Regions from separate parts of the Ruegeria sp. G10 genome, predicted to be linked through region 1. Evidence: riboswitches for the same ligand, from Rfam matches in the RefSeq annotation. Region 1 holds a riboswitch; each other region holds the start of a gene.
What was found. Region 1 has a riboswitch for cobalamin ahead of ACR0KM_RS15160 (aromatic ring-hydroxylating oxygenase subunit alpha). Riboswitches for the same ligand answer to the same signal wherever they lie in the genome.
Positions count from the first base shown of each region.

Region 1 (5,563 bases):
CCCGAAAGGTAAAGCTGGCTGTGTTCGGCATTTCGGGTACCACCGAGACGCATTCCAGCGTCTCATCATCCTGCCAGAGCGTGGCCATTGGGCTAAGATCATTCATGGCGTCACTCCGCAGCGATGGTTTCGGGGCTCAGACGTGCTGACAGGGTCCTGCAGTACCAGTCGGTGAACTGCAGCACGCCCGATTCCTGGGTGTCCGAATACGGGCCAGGTACATAGGCCGGGCTGTTGATGCCCTGCTGATTGTCCTCGACCACGCGACGATCTTCATCATTGGTGGCGATCCAGACCTCGGTCAGGCGCTTGATGTCGTAATCCAGCCCTTCCACGGCATCTTTGTGAACCAGCCATTTTGTAGTGACCTCGGATTCGGTCGCGCTGACGGGGGTGACGCGGAAGACGATGGAATGATCCGGCAGGAAGTGATTCCACGTCGTCGGATAATGAAACTGTAGCAACGCTCCGGCATCGGCAAACGGAACCCGGCCCAGCCAGCGCCGCACAGCTGCCTTGCCATCCATGGTATAGCTTTCGGCCCCCTCTTTCAGCGGCATCCGCGCCACCCGAAACTGGCCATCGGTGCTCAGATGAAAGTTCGACGGCACCCCGGCGGCCTCGCACCGGTCGAAATGTGCCTGCAGATGTGCAGGCGTTTCACCGCCTTCGCCGATGCCGGTCACGCTGGGATCGTCAGGATAAGTGCGGCAAAGCGCAGGATGATTACCACCGCAGTGATAACATTCTCGGTTGTTCTCCCAGACCAGCTTCCAGTTCCCATTCTCGATGATCGAGCTTTCATAGGCCACCTTGGCGTTGCCAAGATCATGCGGTTCAAGATAGGGCCGCGCCACATCGGCAAAGGCGTCGAAATCAGGCGCGTCCTCCGCCAGGCAGATGTAAACAAGCCCCGCCAACTCACGGCAATGCACGGTCTTCAGGCCGTGCTGCTTGGGGTCGAAATCAGGCCCCATATCGCGCGCCCACAGAAGCGATCCGTCCAGTTCATAGGTCCATTGGTGATACGGGCAGACCAGCTTGGGCGCGTTCCCCTTTGCGGCCTTGCAGATGATCGAGCCCCGATGCCGGCAGGTGTTGTGAAATGCACGAATCTGGTTGTCTGTGCCGCGCACGATGATCACGCGATATGCACCGATGGTATACGTGACGTAATCACCCGACTTCACCAATTCGCAGGCCGGTATGGCAAACAGCCATTCGCGATAGTGGATGGCTTCCAGATCAGCCTGAAAAATAGCGGGATCGGTATAGAATGGCTGCTCAAGCGCATAGGCCGGGTTCCGGCGCGCCAACAGGCTTTGAATACTGCTCACTTATGGCTCTCCTGCCGCACGCCGCGGCACTGCTTGGGCAGATGGCAACAGGAGGCCCGCCCGGAAGCGTACGAGGATCACGCCCGGCAACAGCGCCCCCACCGCCACCCGCGGTTTGACATATCCACGAGGCTGGTTTCCGGACTTCGAAGGGGCTCGCGCCCGGTTTCGGCACCTTCCCGGGATCCTCGTCCCAGTGGTTGATCGCCGAACCCGACCTTCGTTACCGTTGCGGGGGCAGTGCCGGATTTGCACCGGCTTCCCAATTCTCCGCTGTCCGAGAATCAAACAGCGGCACCTCGTAGCGGCAAGATAATTTTACACCGCATGACCGCTGAAAGGCTTGCGACATTTCCCGTTCCAAAACAGACACCGGCCTGAATTCGCTGCCGCAAGAGCGAGGCTGTCCTCGGTATTGTTTTTGTTCTTCAATGGGTCAGATGGTCATCATGCAACCGCAAAAACCCTGCGCTTTAATCGGGGCCGCGCGAGGCCAACCTTATCTCTCGGCGGCGGAACCAACACTGCGCCTTTCGAATGGTGCCGCTTAGCGGCGGGATCAATCATCAGAAGCACCGTCTTATCAGTGGACGAAATCGCATCGACACATTTAGCGGCGATCACCCTGTTGACGACCCCCGGCAGGTCGCCTAAACGAGAACTCAAGGGCCCTTCTGGTGGAACGGTAGACACGAAGCATTCAAAATGCTTTGCCTCACGGCGTCCCGGTTCGAATCCGGGGAAGGGCACCATTCATCTCCACGACAACACGCATCGTTTCCACAAACTGGTCTGTCGCGTAACACTGCGGCTTTGCCCATCACCCCGTTTGCCCGAAATGCGCCATACCGGGCGCATGCTCCCGGGCGCGCCGCAAACACCGCGTGGGTGTGATCATGCGGCGGTATCAAGTGAAAAACCGCTATCGCGCGAAATGAGGCGACCACAGAGGTTGACCCCTCGACATGCGCATGGTTTGGCTTGGCGCAACACTTGCCGGGATATTTGTATCATATGTTGCGATCACTTTATGACTGGACCATTCGTCTGGCCGAGCACCCCCATGCGCTTTGGGCGCTGGCCGTTGTTGCCTTTATTGAAAGCTCATTTTTTCCGATCCCGCCCGATGTTCTGATGATCCCGATGATCCTTGCACGACCATCGCGGGCGTGGCTGATCGCATCCGTCGCGCTGGTGGCCTCGGTCTTGGGTGGGATTTTGGGCTATGCAATCGGCGCGTTTTTCTACGAGAGCCTTGGCCAACCCGTATTGGAAGCAATGGGCAAAGCGCATGCGATGGAAGAATTCAACACGCGCTTTAATGACTTCGGCTTTTGGGCCGTGCTTGCGGCCGGCGTTACGCCATTTCCCTACAAAGTCATCACAATCATGTCCGGATGGACCGGGATGCCGCTGGGTACCTTCATTGCAACATCAATCCTGGCCCGCGCGCTGCGGTTCTTCTTGGTCGCCGGGCTGCTTTGGAAATTTGGCGAACCGATCCGGGACTTCATCGAAAAACGTCTGGGCCTGATGTTCACCCTGTTCATCATCCTGCTATTTGGCGGGTTTCTGGTGGTGAGATACCTATGACACGAAACGCCCTGATCTTACTGGCAGCTTCCGGGTCGGCCGCCCTGCTTTTGGGGGCCTGGGCATTTCAGTATCTCGGCGGGCTGGCACCTTGCACAATGTGCATCTGGCAACGCTATCCGCATGGCGCGGCGGTGATCCTGGGCGTATTGGCGCTGGCGTGGCCCGGGGCCCGCGCCCTGCCCTTGCTCGGGGCGCTTGCTGCGGCGACCACCGCCGGGATCGGCTTTTTTCATGCGGGCGTCGAAAAAGGCTGGTGGGAGGGGCCCACGACCTGCACATCCGGCCCCATCGGCGGGCTGAGCGCTGAAGAATTGCTGGATCAGATCATGTCCGCCCCGCTGGTGCGTTGTGACGATATCGCGTGGGAAATGCTGGGGGTGTCCATGGCTGGCTGGAATGGCGTGCTCTCAAGCGTATTGGTTCTGATCTGGCTCGCCGCATGGCGGGCGCGCTAGGCGCTATTGCTGATCCAGTTCCGCGTCCCAGTACAAGAAATCGATCCAGCTTTCGTGCAGATGATTGGGCGGGAATTTGCGGCCAATGTTACGCAATGCCTCGGCATCGGGCTGACGCGGTGGCTTGTTCAGCGACATTCTGGCCTGACGCAAGGATTTCGATCCCTTGCGCAGGTTACACGGGCTGCAAGCCGCAACCACATTCTGCCAGCTTGTAACCCCGCCTGCCGCGCGCGGCACCACATGGTCAAAGGTCAGATTTTCGCGACTGCCGCAGTACTGACATTTGAATTCGTCCCGCAAAAATAAATTAAAGCGCGTGAAGGCCACGCGCTTTCTGGGTTTTACATAGTCTTTCAGAACAACGACCGAGGGTATTCGGATCTCGGTACTGGGGCTTCGGACAACTTCGTCGTATTCGGCAACGATATCGACCCTGTCCAGCCAAGCCGCCTTTATTGCCTCCTGCCAGGGCCACAAGGACAAGGGATAATAGGACAACGGCCGGTAATCGGCGTTCAAAACCAATGCCGGATGATGCTTGAGCGCACCGGTTTCCCTGACAAATTCGGTCCTGAAGTCTCCGTCCATATTGAATCGCTCCTCGCTCTGCTCTGCCCGTTTGTGACATCAGAGCGGGGAACACCCGCCCCGGCCTTACGCTGACTATATCTCGTGTTAAATCTCTGACAAGTGCCGAGTTCACACAACATCTCGGGTATTCGTTATGCCGAATCCGTAACAGATAAGTGACACTTATCCACAGGTTGCGCTGATGTGGCGCGGACGCTATGGCGGGGCATGTCCTGGTTCATTCGTTTCAACAAACCCTATGACGTGCTGCCGCAGTTCACGGACCGCGCCAATGCGGACTCGCCCCGCAGCACGCTGTCGGATTTCATCGACCTGCCCGGCGTTTATCCTGCGGGTCGTCTGGATCGCGACAGCGAGGGGCTGATGCTATTGACCGATCAGGGGCGTCTGCAGGCGCAGATATCCGACCCCAGGCACAAAATGACCAAGACCTACTGGGTACAGGTCGAAGGGCTTCCCGATGCGGCGGCGCTGACTGCGCTGCGCCAGGGCGTCGAACTGAAAGACGGCCTGACCCGGCCCGCCAAGGCGCGCCTGATTGACGAACCCGAGGACCTCTGGCCGCGTACCCCACCGATCCGGGTGCGCCAGACCGTGCCGGACTGCTGGCTTGAACTGACACTCCGCGAGGGTCGCAACCGTCAGGTACGCCGGATGACGGCAGCCGTCGGCCACCCGACCCTGCGTCTGATCCGCGCCCGGATCGGAGACTGGTCGCTCGACGGGCTTGCGCCCGGACAGTGGGACAGCCTACCCATGCCCACCCTGAGCGTGGCACCACAGCGCAAACGCGACCGCCGCCTGCGTCGGTGACAAAAACCGCGCGATGTGATAGGCTTAAGGGATGAAGGTGACACCAGACATCCCGGCCCCATCGGCCATTCTGGAAGCCGCGCTTTATGTCGATGATCTGGACGCGGCTGAGGATTTCTATGGCCAGATACTGGGCCTTGAGAAAATCCAGCGCGTGACCGATCGCCATGTGTTCTATCGGGTCGGTGGGTCGGTTCTGCTGCTGTTCAACGCCGATGAGACCGAGAAACCACCCGGCAACCCCGACCTGCCCGTCCCGCCGCATGGCGCACGCGGACCGGGCCATGTCTGCCTTGTACTCAGCCGCGATGACATCGCCGTAATGCGCAAGCACCTGCTGGACTGGAACGTTCCGCTGGATACCGAGTTCGACTGGCCCAACGGGGCCCGCTCACTTTACGTCCGCGACCCTGCAGGAAATTCGATTGAATTCGCCGAGGCGTATCTGTGGGGCTAAGACCCCACGACGAAGCTCAGAGGCTCAGCTTGTCGCGCATGAACGCCAAAGCAACGCTCAGACCATCCGGAGCAATGCCATGGCCCGTGCCCTTCATGACATGGGCATAGACCTCTTTGAACCCGGCACTCTGCAAGGCTTCGGCTGCTTCGGGCAGCGATTGCGGCGGCACAACATCGTCGGCGTCGCCGTGCACCAATAGCACCGGCATCCGGCTGACCACCTCATCCGGCAGCAAATCCGGCTCCAGCAGTCGTCCTGAGAAGGCGACGATCCCGGCCACCGGGTCTTCACGGCGAGGGGCGACATGC
Region 1 covers NZ_JBQFOQ010000009.1:8,155-13,717, forward strand. The annotation lists gene ACR0KM_RS15155 (FAD-binding oxidoreductase) at 1-106, opposite strand, end outside; gene ACR0KM_RS15160 (aromatic ring-hydroxylating oxygenase subunit alpha) at 111-1,337, opposite strand; cobalamin riboswitch at 1,451-1,654, opposite strand; tRNA gene ACR0KM_RS15165 (tRNA-Leu) at 2,006-2,089, shown strand; gene ACR0KM_RS15170 (YqaA family protein) at 2,352-2,930, shown strand; gene ACR0KM_RS15175 (disulfide bond formation protein B) at 2,927-3,388, shown strand; gene ACR0KM_RS15180 (HNH endonuclease) at 3,392-3,979, opposite strand; gene ACR0KM_RS15185 (pseudouridine synthase) at 4,190-4,795, shown strand; gene ACR0KM_RS15190 (VOC family protein) at 4,827-5,252, shown strand; gene ACR0KM_RS15195 (alpha/beta hydrolase) at 5,269-5,563, opposite strand, start outside.

Region 2 (5,563 bases), on a different contig from region 1:
AGTCGAGCAGCACAAGGAATTCGGGGTTCGAAGCGGCAACCGTCTCCCACGAGGTACGACCCCAGCTCGTGTCCATGTCATGGGTGACATTCTGACCGCCTGCCGCCGCAATCATCGCGTCGGGGATCGCGAATTTACCCGCTGTAAACGGCGCATCCGCCGGACCATCCAGCAGGAAGACACGCGGCTTGGCCAGATCGGCAGTCTTGGCCTTGATCGCCGAGAGCTCATCTTTCCAGCCAGAAACCAGCGCCTCGGCTTTGTCTTCGACCTGCATGACCTTGCCAAGTCGCAGGACGTCGTCGAACAGCAGGTTCATGCTGGCTTCGGGGCGGTCTTTATCCAGATGCACGCAGCTTTCGGTCAGGATCATGGTCTTGATCCCGAACGGTTCCAGCGTGTCAGGCGTGACATCACCGCCGGGCTTCATGCCATAATACCAACCCGCGAAATACAAATCCGGCTCGACCGCCACAAGGGTCTCGACGGTCGGGTATTTCGGTGCCAGCTCGGGGATGTCGCCGCGTAATGTATCGAACTCAGGGCTTGTCTTGTACCAGCCGGTGATACCGGTCAGCCCGACGATCCTGTCCTGCAAACCCAGGGCGAAAGCCATGTCGGTCATGTTCATGTCATGCACAACCAGACGCTCGGGGGGCGCATCAAAGACCAGCGGTTCGCCGCAATTGTCGACGGTTATCCCTTGCGCGGCAGCGCCGCTTGCCATTGCGGTGATAAACACCGCGGGCCAGATTGGTTTCACGAATAATCTCCTGAGTTTAAGTGGGAACTGTTGTTCTTCGGATGTCCAGTACCGGAATGACGCGCCCTTCGTGGTGAAAACACAGATAGTCGACACCAAAGGTTTCGCGCACCCGCTCTCCGGTTAGCACCTCATCAACCGGGCCAAAGCCCGTCAGCCGCGTGGATTTCATCAACGCGACATGGGTCGCGAATTCGGGGATCATGACCAGATCATGCACGATCATGACCACCGTAATCCCCAGATCCGCAACCAGAGACAGCATGCGCCCTTTCGCATCGGGGTCCAGATGGTTCGTCGGCTCGTCCAGAAACAGAAGCGACGGGTTCTGGGCCAGCGCGCGCGCGATGTGAGCCCGCTGTCGCTCACCACCGGAAAGCTGCGCCATCCGCTTTTGCGCAAGAGGCGCGAGGCCAGTCAGATTCAGAATCCGGTCCAGCTCTTGCTGGTGCGCACGTGCCGAGCGGTCGGCAAGGATCGGTATCTGGCCCAGAGCCACGTAATCGCGAAGCGACAAACGCCCATCTGGCATCTCTTGCTGGCCGACCACGGCGATAACACGCGCGCGTTCGTTGGCTGAGAACTGCTTGAGGCTTCGCCCATTGATCAGAACATCGCCCAGAGACAGCCCTTCGGCACCGCAAAGCAGATTGAGCAAGGTGGTTTTACCCGCGCCGTTCGGGCCAGCAATCGCCAGAATCGAGCCTTCGGTCAGCTCAAAACTGACATTCTGCAGCAGCACATCGCCATTTAGCGCATAGTATTCGAGGTTCGAGGCAACAAGGAACGGCTGGGGTGTCATAGCGGTACCTGCTGACCAATCGGCGGCATCCGCGATAGGGTCTTAGCGGATAGTGCACCGGGCCGCTCGGTCGCTTTGGTCCAGCCATTCGCGCTTTGTTGGTACTGAAGGGCAAACTCGGCCAATGCGTCAATCTCGGCCGGGGTCTGGATATCACCAAACAGATATTGCGCCTTGCCTACAGCCTGAAAGCCCACAGTCGTCGGGTGCGCACACCCGGCCATGCAATCAACGCCGCGGATCGCAAAGCCCTCGGGCAAGCGGGGTGCAAGGGACTCTTGTATTGCCGACAAGGTCTGCGCGCCGGAACAGGTGGCGCAGATCAGCACAAAATGATCAGGAGTCTTCACACACGCGCCCTCTGCCTCTGCCCAGATGCATCGGGAAGGTGCCAAATATGTCAACACGTGTCAGACGTGCCATCAAAGCCTCCTTCCAGGACGCCCCGTCCCGGGTTGGTTGAACATCTGATGGCAGGTCTCCTGACTCGCGGGTCTCGGCTTGGCCATCCTTCCCGGCCGAAAAGGCCAGTGGTTGCTTGGCTTTGCTCGCCGCTTACAGTTGCGGGGGCAGTTACGGGTTTGACCGAAGCGGGCCGCACCGTATTCCCTTTTCATCCCGCGGCCATAGCCTTGGGAACCATCGCAGGACTCAGTGCCTTAGAACAATGGATGGGTCAATATGAAAGTTACCGGGCGTGAGCGGTCGAACGCGCACAATCCCCTTGCCCGCCCTTTCGTGTCCCAGCTGGATTGGATAAGAGGGATCAACCCCTGCATGATGCGCAGGACAGGGTTTCCATCCAATCAGGAGCCAGCCCATGCCCTTTTCCCGCCTCGCTCTGGCCGCAGCCATCGCCATCGCGTCACCCGTTCCGACCCTTGCGCAAGCTGCTGATGAGCGCGCCGCGCCCTTATCGCTCGAGTTGAATACGGTGCAGGAGGTGAACGGCGCCTGCCGTCTGACCTTTGTTGTGCACAATCAAACCGAAAGCGAAATCGAGAAAGCTGCGTTCGAAACCGTCATTTTCGACAAGTCCGGCGGCGTGGTCACGCTGTCGCTGTTTGACTTTCGCGACCTGCCGCGCGACCGACCGCGGGTGCGTCAGTTCAGCCTGCCTGATCTCGATTGCACCTCGATCGGTCGTGTCCTGATCAATGGCGCAAACAGCTGCGTTGTCAGCGGCTCGGAAAGCGATATCTGTGCAACAGAGTTGAACCTGACCAGCCGGATCGATGTGGAGCTCTTAGGATGAATGCACTTGAGGCCCTGCGCCAGATCGTAGCCCTCGGAGGGCCGGTTGTGGCCATTCTGATCGTCATGTCCGTGCTGGCGCTGGCTGTGACGCTTTACAAGCTGTGGCAATTCACGGTGACCGGTGTTGGGCGGCATCGCGTTCTCACGCAGGCGCTGAACGCATGGGATGCAGGTGATCATCAGACAGCCCGGGCCCGTCTAGCCAAAAGCCACAGCTATCTCGCCCCGTTGGTTGGCGCCGCCATGGATGCGCCGGACTTGCCCGGACTGGATGATCGCCTTGACGCCGAGGCCGGTCTGGCCTTGGCCGGGTTGGAGCGCGGCTTTCGGCTGCTCGAAACGGTCGCCCAGCTTGCGCCCCTACTGGGGCTTTTCGGCACGGTTCTGGGGATGATCGAAGCGTTCCAAAGCTTGCAGCAGGCCGGCAGTTCGGTTGATCCATCCCTGCTGGCAGGCGGCATCTGGGTGGCGCTGATCACCACTGCGGTAGGGCTTGCCGTTGCCATGCCGACGTCGATGATACTGTCCTGGTTCGAAAGCCGGACGGCACGCGAGCGCGTCTTCGCCGACAAGGCGCTGCGCACCGTGCTGGTGCCCGGACAGCTGGCCACCGAAGAAGAAACCATATCCGCCGTGCCGGAACATGCGTAACCGGGCGCCATTTGTCAGGCGCACGTTGTCGATGACACCGCTCATCGATGTAATATTCTTGCTGTTGCTCTTCTTCATGCTCACCTCGACCTTTTCGAAATTCGGCGAGATTGAACTGACGAGCTCAGTCGGAGGCAACGCGCAAACCAGCGAACCGTCAGAGCGGACTTTTCTGCAGCTCGGAGCCGACCGTCTGGTATTGAACGGGACATCAACCACGCTGGACGATCTCGTGACGCAGGTCGAGACCGGGCAGCTTCTTGTCAGCCTTGACGACGACGTGACCGCACAGCGCCTTGCGGATTTGCTGGTCCGTCTGCGCGGACGCGACGGGCTCAGCGTGTTAGTGCTGGAGTGAGCGGATGATCCAACCGTCCACCCCCCGCCGCAAGCGCGACTCGACCATTGCCCTGATCAATGTCGTGTTCCTGATGCTGATCTTCTTTCTGATCGCAGGGACCATAGCACCACCGCTGGACCCCGATCTGGATCTCGTAGACACAAGCGAACTGGACGGGCGTGAGCCGCCTGACGCGCTGGTGCTGCACAAGGATGGCACGCTCAGCTTCCGTGGCGTGCCAACTGACGCAGAAACATTCATGGCCAATCACATTGAAGGCCCGGTCCGGATCGTTCCGGATCGCGAAGCACCCGGCGCGCGCCTGATCGAAGTCACCGGCCTGCTGCGCCGCAATGGCGCGCCATCCGTGTTTCTTGTAACAAAGCGGACGCTGCAATGATCCGCGGGTCGGTCATAGTTGCCGTATTGGCCATTCTGTTGTCGCTGATCCTGCATATCTTTGGCCTGAGCATGACCGCAGCGCCCGTCGCGGATGCGCCGTCCACACAGGGCAATAGCGACGCGGTGGACCTAAGCAACAGTTTCGAAGAACTGGCAGAGACGCCGACCGACCCGGAAGAACCCGAAGCCGCCGAGACCCCGGAGCCGCAAGAGGCAGAGATCCCGACCAGCGAAGCTCTGGTCGCTTCGGACGATCCGCAACGGGTCTTCTCGCCCGATTTTGGCGAGGCCGAAAGGGTTCAGCCTGACGTGGTCGAGCCGCAGGACGCAGAGCCCGCCGACCCGTCCGATAGCGACGACCCAGCACGCGCCGATACCGAGACGGTAGAGCCGACCTCGGTCGATGAAACGGCCGAAATCCCACAAGGTGAACCGGTTGCAGAAGCCGACCCTGCCGAGGCCGAGACGCCAGCGCCCGCCGTGATCGAAGCCATCGAGCCCGCGGAAGACGCAGACATCGCAGTGTCAGAGCAGGCCGTGACGGAATCCGTCCGCCCACGCCTGCCGGACCGCAAACCGACCGATGCCCCGGATGGGGCCACCGACAGCAACGACCAGTTCGCCCAATTGCGCTTTCCACAACAATTGATCGAATCTCCCTTGCAGACGTTTCAGCGTCAGGGGACCGATGCCTTCACCCGAGGCGATCAAGAGCGTCAGTCAGGCGGGCGCGGACCGGGCAATTCAAATACGACGAACTATGCTGGTCAGGTGCTGGTGCATCTGAACCGAACGCCTGCTGTGTTTGTCCCGGTCCGGGGCTTCGCGCGTGTCTTCTTCCAGATCGACCCCGATGGCTCGCTTGCATGGGTCGAAATCACCGACAGTTCGGGCTCGAACCAGATCGACCGCGCCGCCCGAGAGCAAATTCGCCGGGCCGCCCCGTTCCCGCCCCCACCGGGCGGTGTCAGCCGCAAACTGTCCTTCTATTATCAGAATGGCTAAGCACCAGCCCGGTCAGCCGTTCTCGGCCTTTGACGAATAGTAATATGCGATCGCCTGCGCCCGGTTCTTGATCGACAGCTTTTCATAGATGTTCGACAGGTGAAACTTCACCGTATTGGTTGAGATTTGCATCTCTTTCGACAATTCGCGGTTCGACATGCCCCGGGCCAGCGCTTCAAGAATAGCTAGTTCCTTGCGTGACAGGGTTTGCAGGGGGTTCTGCTGCATTTTGCGCACGTCGATGAACGGAAACACCATCTTGCCTTTTGCCACATCGACGCAGGTTTCCAGCAAACCCTCGACCTCACCCGAACGCGGCGCGAACCCGGCGGCCCCGGCCTGC
Region 2 covers NZ_JBQFOQ010000002.1:168,165-173,727, forward strand. The annotation lists gene ACR0KM_RS04540 (ABC transporter substrate-binding protein) at 1-763, opposite strand, end outside; gene ACR0KM_RS04545 (ABC transporter ATP-binding protein) at 780-1,565, opposite strand; gene ACR0KM_RS04550 (DUF1636 family protein) at 1,562-1,915, opposite strand; cobalamin riboswitch at 2,021-2,224, opposite strand; gene ACR0KM_RS04555 (hypothetical protein) at 2,386-2,820, shown strand; gene ACR0KM_RS04560 (MotA/TolQ/ExbB proton channel family protein) at 2,817-3,473, shown strand; gene ACR0KM_RS04565 (ExbD/TolR family protein) at 3,505-3,831, shown strand; gene ACR0KM_RS04570 (ExbD/TolR family protein) at 3,836-4,213, shown strand; gene ACR0KM_RS04575 (energy transducer TonB family protein) at 4,210-5,220, shown strand; gene ACR0KM_RS04580 (response regulator transcription factor) at 5,233-5,563, opposite strand, start outside.
Region 2: it holds a riboswitch for cobalamin, as region 1 does, so the genes downstream of both, ACR0KM_RS04550 (DUF1636 family protein) here and ACR0KM_RS15160 (aromatic ring-hydroxylating oxygenase subunit alpha) in region 1, are expected to answer to the same signal.

Region 3 (5,563 bases), on a different contig from region 1:
GTTGATCTTGGCGCTTCGATCCAGCGGCTGGCGGCCGAGGGACTGCTGGTCAAAGGCGGCGGTCACAAGATGGCGGCGGGACTCACCGTAATGCGTGATCAATTGGAGCCCGCGATGGCGCGGCTATCGGAACTGCTTGCCAAACAGGGTGCAGGGCAAAGCGGCCCCGCCGATCTGAAACTGGACGGCGCTCTGATGTCGGGGGCAGCAACGGTTGACCTGATCGAACAGATCGAAAAGGCGGGTCCCTTCGGGGCTGGAGCCCCTGCCCCCCGCTATGCCCTGCCCGATCTGCAGGTGCGCTTTGCCAAGCGCGTCGGCGAGACCCATCTGAAGCTCTCGCTGTCGGATGGCATGTCGGGTGGGCTGGACGCCATCGCATTTGGGGCCTTCGATGGCCCGCTGGGGGATCGTTTGTCCAATCACGGCGGGGCGCGTTTCCATTTTGCGGGCCGGCTTGAGGTGAATTCCTGGGGCGGTCGGCAGAGCGTGCAGCTGCGGTTGGAGGATGCTGCAGAGGCCGTCTGATACCCGTTTCAAAGCCTTTCGGAGACGGCCAAAAAAGTTTCGTAGCCTTGCGTTTTTCGTCTTGCGGGGGGGGAAGGTAAACCGTAAAAGGCCCTCCACAAGCCAGCGTGGCCCGTTCGTCTATCGGTTAGGACGCCAGGTTTTCAACCTGGAAAGAGGGGTTCGATTCCCCTACGGGCTGCCATTTTGCTTGTTTGAACCAAATGGCCCGTTCGTCTATCGGTTAGGACGCCAGGTTTTCAACCTGGAAAGAGGGGTTCGATTCCCCTACGGGCTGCCATTTTTCCAAAGATCAGCCTCAACGAACACACCCACGTCAGCCTGCGGCCTGCACCCCGCTTGCAACCGCGATCTGGACCTCAATACCCCATTGATTCAATGCGTTGGCGACGTCTCCGCCGGGTGCCTGATCGGTGACAAGCTGATCGATCATGCGCGGTTCGGGACCAACGTATGGCGCGGTTTCACCAAACTTGAAATGCGCCGCCGCCACCAGCAGCCGATCCGCATTCCCCGCCACAACGCTTGCCAGATCAGCCTCGACCGAGCTGTGGTACAGGAACCCCCGCCGCGCCGAGATCGCATCGATGCTGAGCACGGCCACATCGAAGGCATAGCGCTGCACCTGCCGATGCGTGACATGGCCGAAGGCGCCGCGCTCATCGCTTTGCAGTTCGCCACCCAGCAGGTGCACACGGTTGCCCGGGGTTCCGGCCAGCGTCTGCCCGACCCCGATCGAGTTGGTCACGACGGTGAGATTGCCCGACTGACGCAACTCCTCGGCGACATAGGCGGTGGTAGATCCGACATCCAGAAACACGGTCATACCGTCCCGGATCAGGCCCGCCACATGCCCGGCAATCAATCGCTTTTCCTCGGAATGCTGCGCAATGCGGTGGAAGAAGCTGGGATCGCCTTGTGTGCCTGCCAGATAGGCACCACCATGCACCCGCTCGACGGCCCCCGAAGACGCCAGCGACTTGATCGTGCGCCGCACTGTCTCCTCGGACACGCCGAGCGTCTTGGCCAGTTCCGAGTTCCGGGCCGTGCCGCCAAGACGTCTGAGGACATCAAGCAGCTCCAGCTCACGATGGGTGTGCGGGGTGCGGGTTTTCACTGGACGCTCCGTATTTCCCAAATTCGCCCAGACAAAGGCACAAAAACCACTCGGCAATCAACCCGAAACACGTGCTGCAGCCCGCAGACCGGTCGCGCCTGATGCAAACGTGTCTATGATACCCTGCGGTTCTGGGGGACGACCTCATAGCCCGGTTCTTCGGGTTCATCGTCCTGCATCTCGGGCGGGAAGCCTGGGGCCTGAATTTCAAGCCCCGTCGCGTCCTCAAGCCGTTTGATGATATTCGGCGACAGCTCGCGCTCGCCATAGCGCGCGATCCCGTCTTCGAAAATCTTGATCATCAACGGGTTGATCTCAAGCGGCACTCCGGCGCGGTCGGCGACCTCCTGAAACAGGCCGATATCCTTTCTCACCAGATCCATGGTGAACGAAATATCGCGCGAGCCGTTCAGGATGACCTGACTTTCCGTCTCATGCACAAAGGAGGTGCCCGACGAAATCTTGATCGCCTCATAGGTGGTGCCAAGGTCCATCCCGGCGGCCTTTGCGGTCACCAAAGCCTCGGCGCAGGTGATCAGGTTGGCGGTGGCCAGATAATTGGTCAGCACTTTCAGCACCGACGCCGAGCCCAGTTCGCCCGTATGCAGGATGCGCCGCCCCATGGTCGTCAGGAAGGGCAGGATACGCTCGAACGTCGCGCGGTCGCATCCCGCGAAGATCGAGATATTGCCCGTCGCAGCCCGATGGCAGCCGCCCGAAACCGGGCAATCCACCGCAGCCCCGCCCCGCTCGATCACCATCGCGCCAAGGCGTTTGACCTCGGCTTCGTCGGTGGTCGACATCTCCATCCAGATTTTGCCGGGGGTGACCTCGGGCAGCATTTCCTGCATCACGGCATCCGAGGCGGCGGGGGATGGCAGGCAGGTGATCACCGCATCGCAATCGCGCATTAGCTGGGCCGGGCTTTCAGCGGCCTTGGCCCCTTTCGTGACAAACGCGCCCACCAGATCCGGGTTCAGATCATGCACCGTCAGATCGATTCCGTTGCGCAGCAGCGATCCCGAGAGCTTGCCCCCCACATTTCCCAACCCGATAAACCCTACTTTCATCCGCCGCATCCTCCTGTTCGCGTCTTGCGAACCATGCCAGCATGTCGGCCCAACCGGATCATGCCGCCCAGCGACCCGGACAGGTCGCTTTTTACCCGCGTGATCACGGATCAGCGTGTTGCGCTTGACAAGCGGGGCAACCCTGCCGCATGTCCCTTTCGTTGGTGTCTGCGACAGCAGATGAAAAGGGAATGCGTCAGCGGATCATCCGTCAAACGCAGCCGCCCCCGCGACCGTGACCGGAGAGGGTGCCCAAGCCACTGGCGAATGCCGGGAAGGCGGGACATCCGACAGAGGCCTCCTCTGACATCCGCAAGCCGGGAGACCTGCCAACACCCGAAGATGAAACCGGACGGGGTGTTCCGGTGTCGGGTCAAGGGACCCGCATGAAACCCCGTCCCCCACGATGAGGATTTGGGGGGATGAGAGACATGACCGAGACCGCTCCGGTCGAATTGCTGGTTTGCACCACTTGTCGTCGCGGGCTGCCCGTAGAAGATGATGCGCAACGCCCCGGCACCCTGTTGCACAAGGCTTTGGAACAGGCGGAGCTACCCGAAGGGATAACCCTGAAAGCCGTGGAATGCCTGTCGAACTGTGACGAGGGTTGTTCCATCGTCCTGCGTGGCGGACCGGATCGTTGGACCTTCGTGTACGAACACCTGAACGAAACCGACCATGTCGACGTGATCGTTGACGGCGCCACCAAGTACCTTGAGACCGAGGACGGTCTGGTCAAGTGGCGCGAACGCCCCGAACATTTCCGCAAAAACTGTGCGGCCCGCATTCCCCCGATTGGAGCCCTGAAATGAGCAATCTTGAGAAACTCCCCGTCACCGTGATCACCGGCTTTCTGGGTTCGGGCAAAACGACGCTGGTGCGGCACCTGATGCAGAACCCGCAGGGCAAGCGTCTGGCCGTTGTGGTCAACGAGTTCGGCGATGTTGGCGTCGATGGCGACATCCTGAAATCCTGCGCCATCCCCGATTGCCCAGCGGAAAACATCATGGAGCTGGCCAATGGCTGCATCTGCTGCACCGTGGCCGATGATTTCATCCCGACCATCGAGGCGCTGATGGCGCTGGAGCCGCGCCCCGATCACATCCTGATCGAAACCTCTGGCCTCGCCCTGCCCAAACCGCTGCTGAAGGCGTTCGACTGGCCTGATATCCGGTCCAAGATCACCGTCGATGGCGTGATCGCTCTGGCCGACGCCGAAGCCGTGGCCGCCGGTCGTTTCGCGCCCAATGTCGAGGCGGTGGACGCCCAGCGCTTGGCCGATGACTCGATTGACCATGAAACGCCCCTGTCCGAGGTGTTCGAAGATCAGATTTCCTGCGCCGACATCATCCTGCTGACCAAGCCCGATCTGGCCGGTCCCGAAGGTGTCGCCAAAGCGCGAGAGATCATCGCCGCCGAAGCCCCGCGTCCCCTGCCCGTAGTTGAGGTCGCCGAGGGAGCCGTTGACGTCCGCGTCGTGCTGGGTCTTGAAGCCGCCGCCGAGGATGACATGGACGCACGTCCCTCGCATCACGACGGCCACCACGATCATGAGCATGACGATTTCGAAAGCATCATCGTCGAGTTGCCGGAACAGTCTGACCCGCTGGATCTGGTTGCCAAGATCGAACGTCTGGCCAAGGAACTGAACATCCTGCGCGTCAAAGGCTATGCCGCCGTTCAGGGCAAACCGATGCGCCTGTTGGTACAGGCCGTTGGTGCGCGTGTGCGTCATCAATACGACCGCCCGTGGGAACCCGGCGAAGACCGCCGCTCGCGCCTTGTGGTCATTGCCGAGCATGACGACATCAAGGAAGCCGAAATCCGCGACATCCTCGTGGGTGTCACCGAGGCCGCCGAGTAAGCCATGCACGTCGTCTTCCGCGAAAGCCACGGGCTCGAGGAAACCGAGACCCCAACCGATCTGGGCCAGAGCCCGGCGGATCTGGTGGTGCTGTCCTTTTCGGACAGTGACCTCGGCGCTTTCGCGGCAGGCTGGCATCGTGGCGGCGGCCCCGAGGGTCGGATGCCGACCCTGCGGCTAGCCAATCTGACGGCGCTGAAACATCCCCTCTCGGTGGATACCTATGTCGAGCAGACGTTGGAGGGTGCCAGGGGCATCCTGATCCGCCTGATCGGCGGGGTGCCCTATTGGGCCTACGGGCTGCAGCAGGTTCTGGCGCTTGCGCAGGCCAAAGGAATTGCTGTGGCCGTTCTGCCCGCCGACGGGCGTGAGGATACGCGGTTGGATGACTATTCTACCCTGCCCGTCTCAACCCTGCGACGGCTGGCACATCTCTGCGATACGGGCGGAGAGGTAGCGGCACAGGCCGCCTTGGCGCAAATGGCGCTGGCGGCGGGTCTCTATGCCGGGCCGGTAATGGGGGCCAAAACGATCCCCGAATGCGGCGCCTGGTGCCCGGATCGCGGTGTGATCCCGGTGGACACAGCGTTCTCCGGCGATGCCAAACGCATCCTCGTGACGTTCTACCGCGCCTATCTGACCTCTGCCGACACCGCTCCGGTCGCAGCCTTGATCCGCAGCCTGCGCGCGCGGGGGTATGAGGCCTTGGGCCTGTTCGCCCCCTCGTTGAAAGCGCCCGCAGCCGCCGATTGGCTACGCGAACAGGTCGTGGCGCTGACCCCCTCGGCGATCATCAACGCAACCTCCTTTTCGGGGAAAGGCGCGTCGGGCACATCCCCTCTGGACGCTGCCAATGTACCGGTGTTCCAGGTCGCCCTTGCCACTTCGCGCCGCAAAGCCTGGGCCGAGGCGGAACGCGGCCTGTCCCCCGCCGACCTTGCCATGCATGTGGTGCTGCCCGAGGTGGACGGGCGGATTTCGGCA
Region 3 covers NZ_JBQFOQ010000001.1:204,043-209,605, forward strand. The annotation lists gene recJ (single-stranded-DNA-specific exonuclease RecJ) at 1-528, shown strand, start outside; tRNA gene ACR0KM_RS00965 (tRNA-Glu) at 638-712, shown strand; tRNA gene ACR0KM_RS00970 (tRNA-Glu) at 734-808, shown strand; gene ACR0KM_RS00975 (DeoR/GlpR family DNA-binding transcription regulator) at 845-1,645, opposite strand; gene ACR0KM_RS00980 (NAD(P)-dependent oxidoreductase) at 1,759-2,895, opposite strand; cobalamin riboswitch at 2,861-3,063, shown strand; gene ACR0KM_RS00985 (DUF1636 family protein) at 3,147-3,527, shown strand; gene cobW (cobalamin biosynthesis protein CobW) at 3,524-4,579, shown strand; gene cobN (cobaltochelatase subunit CobN) at 4,583-5,563, shown strand, end outside.
Region 3: it holds a riboswitch for cobalamin, as region 1 does, so the genes downstream of both, ACR0KM_RS00985 (DUF1636 family protein) here and ACR0KM_RS15160 (aromatic ring-hydroxylating oxygenase subunit alpha) in region 1, are expected to answer to the same signal.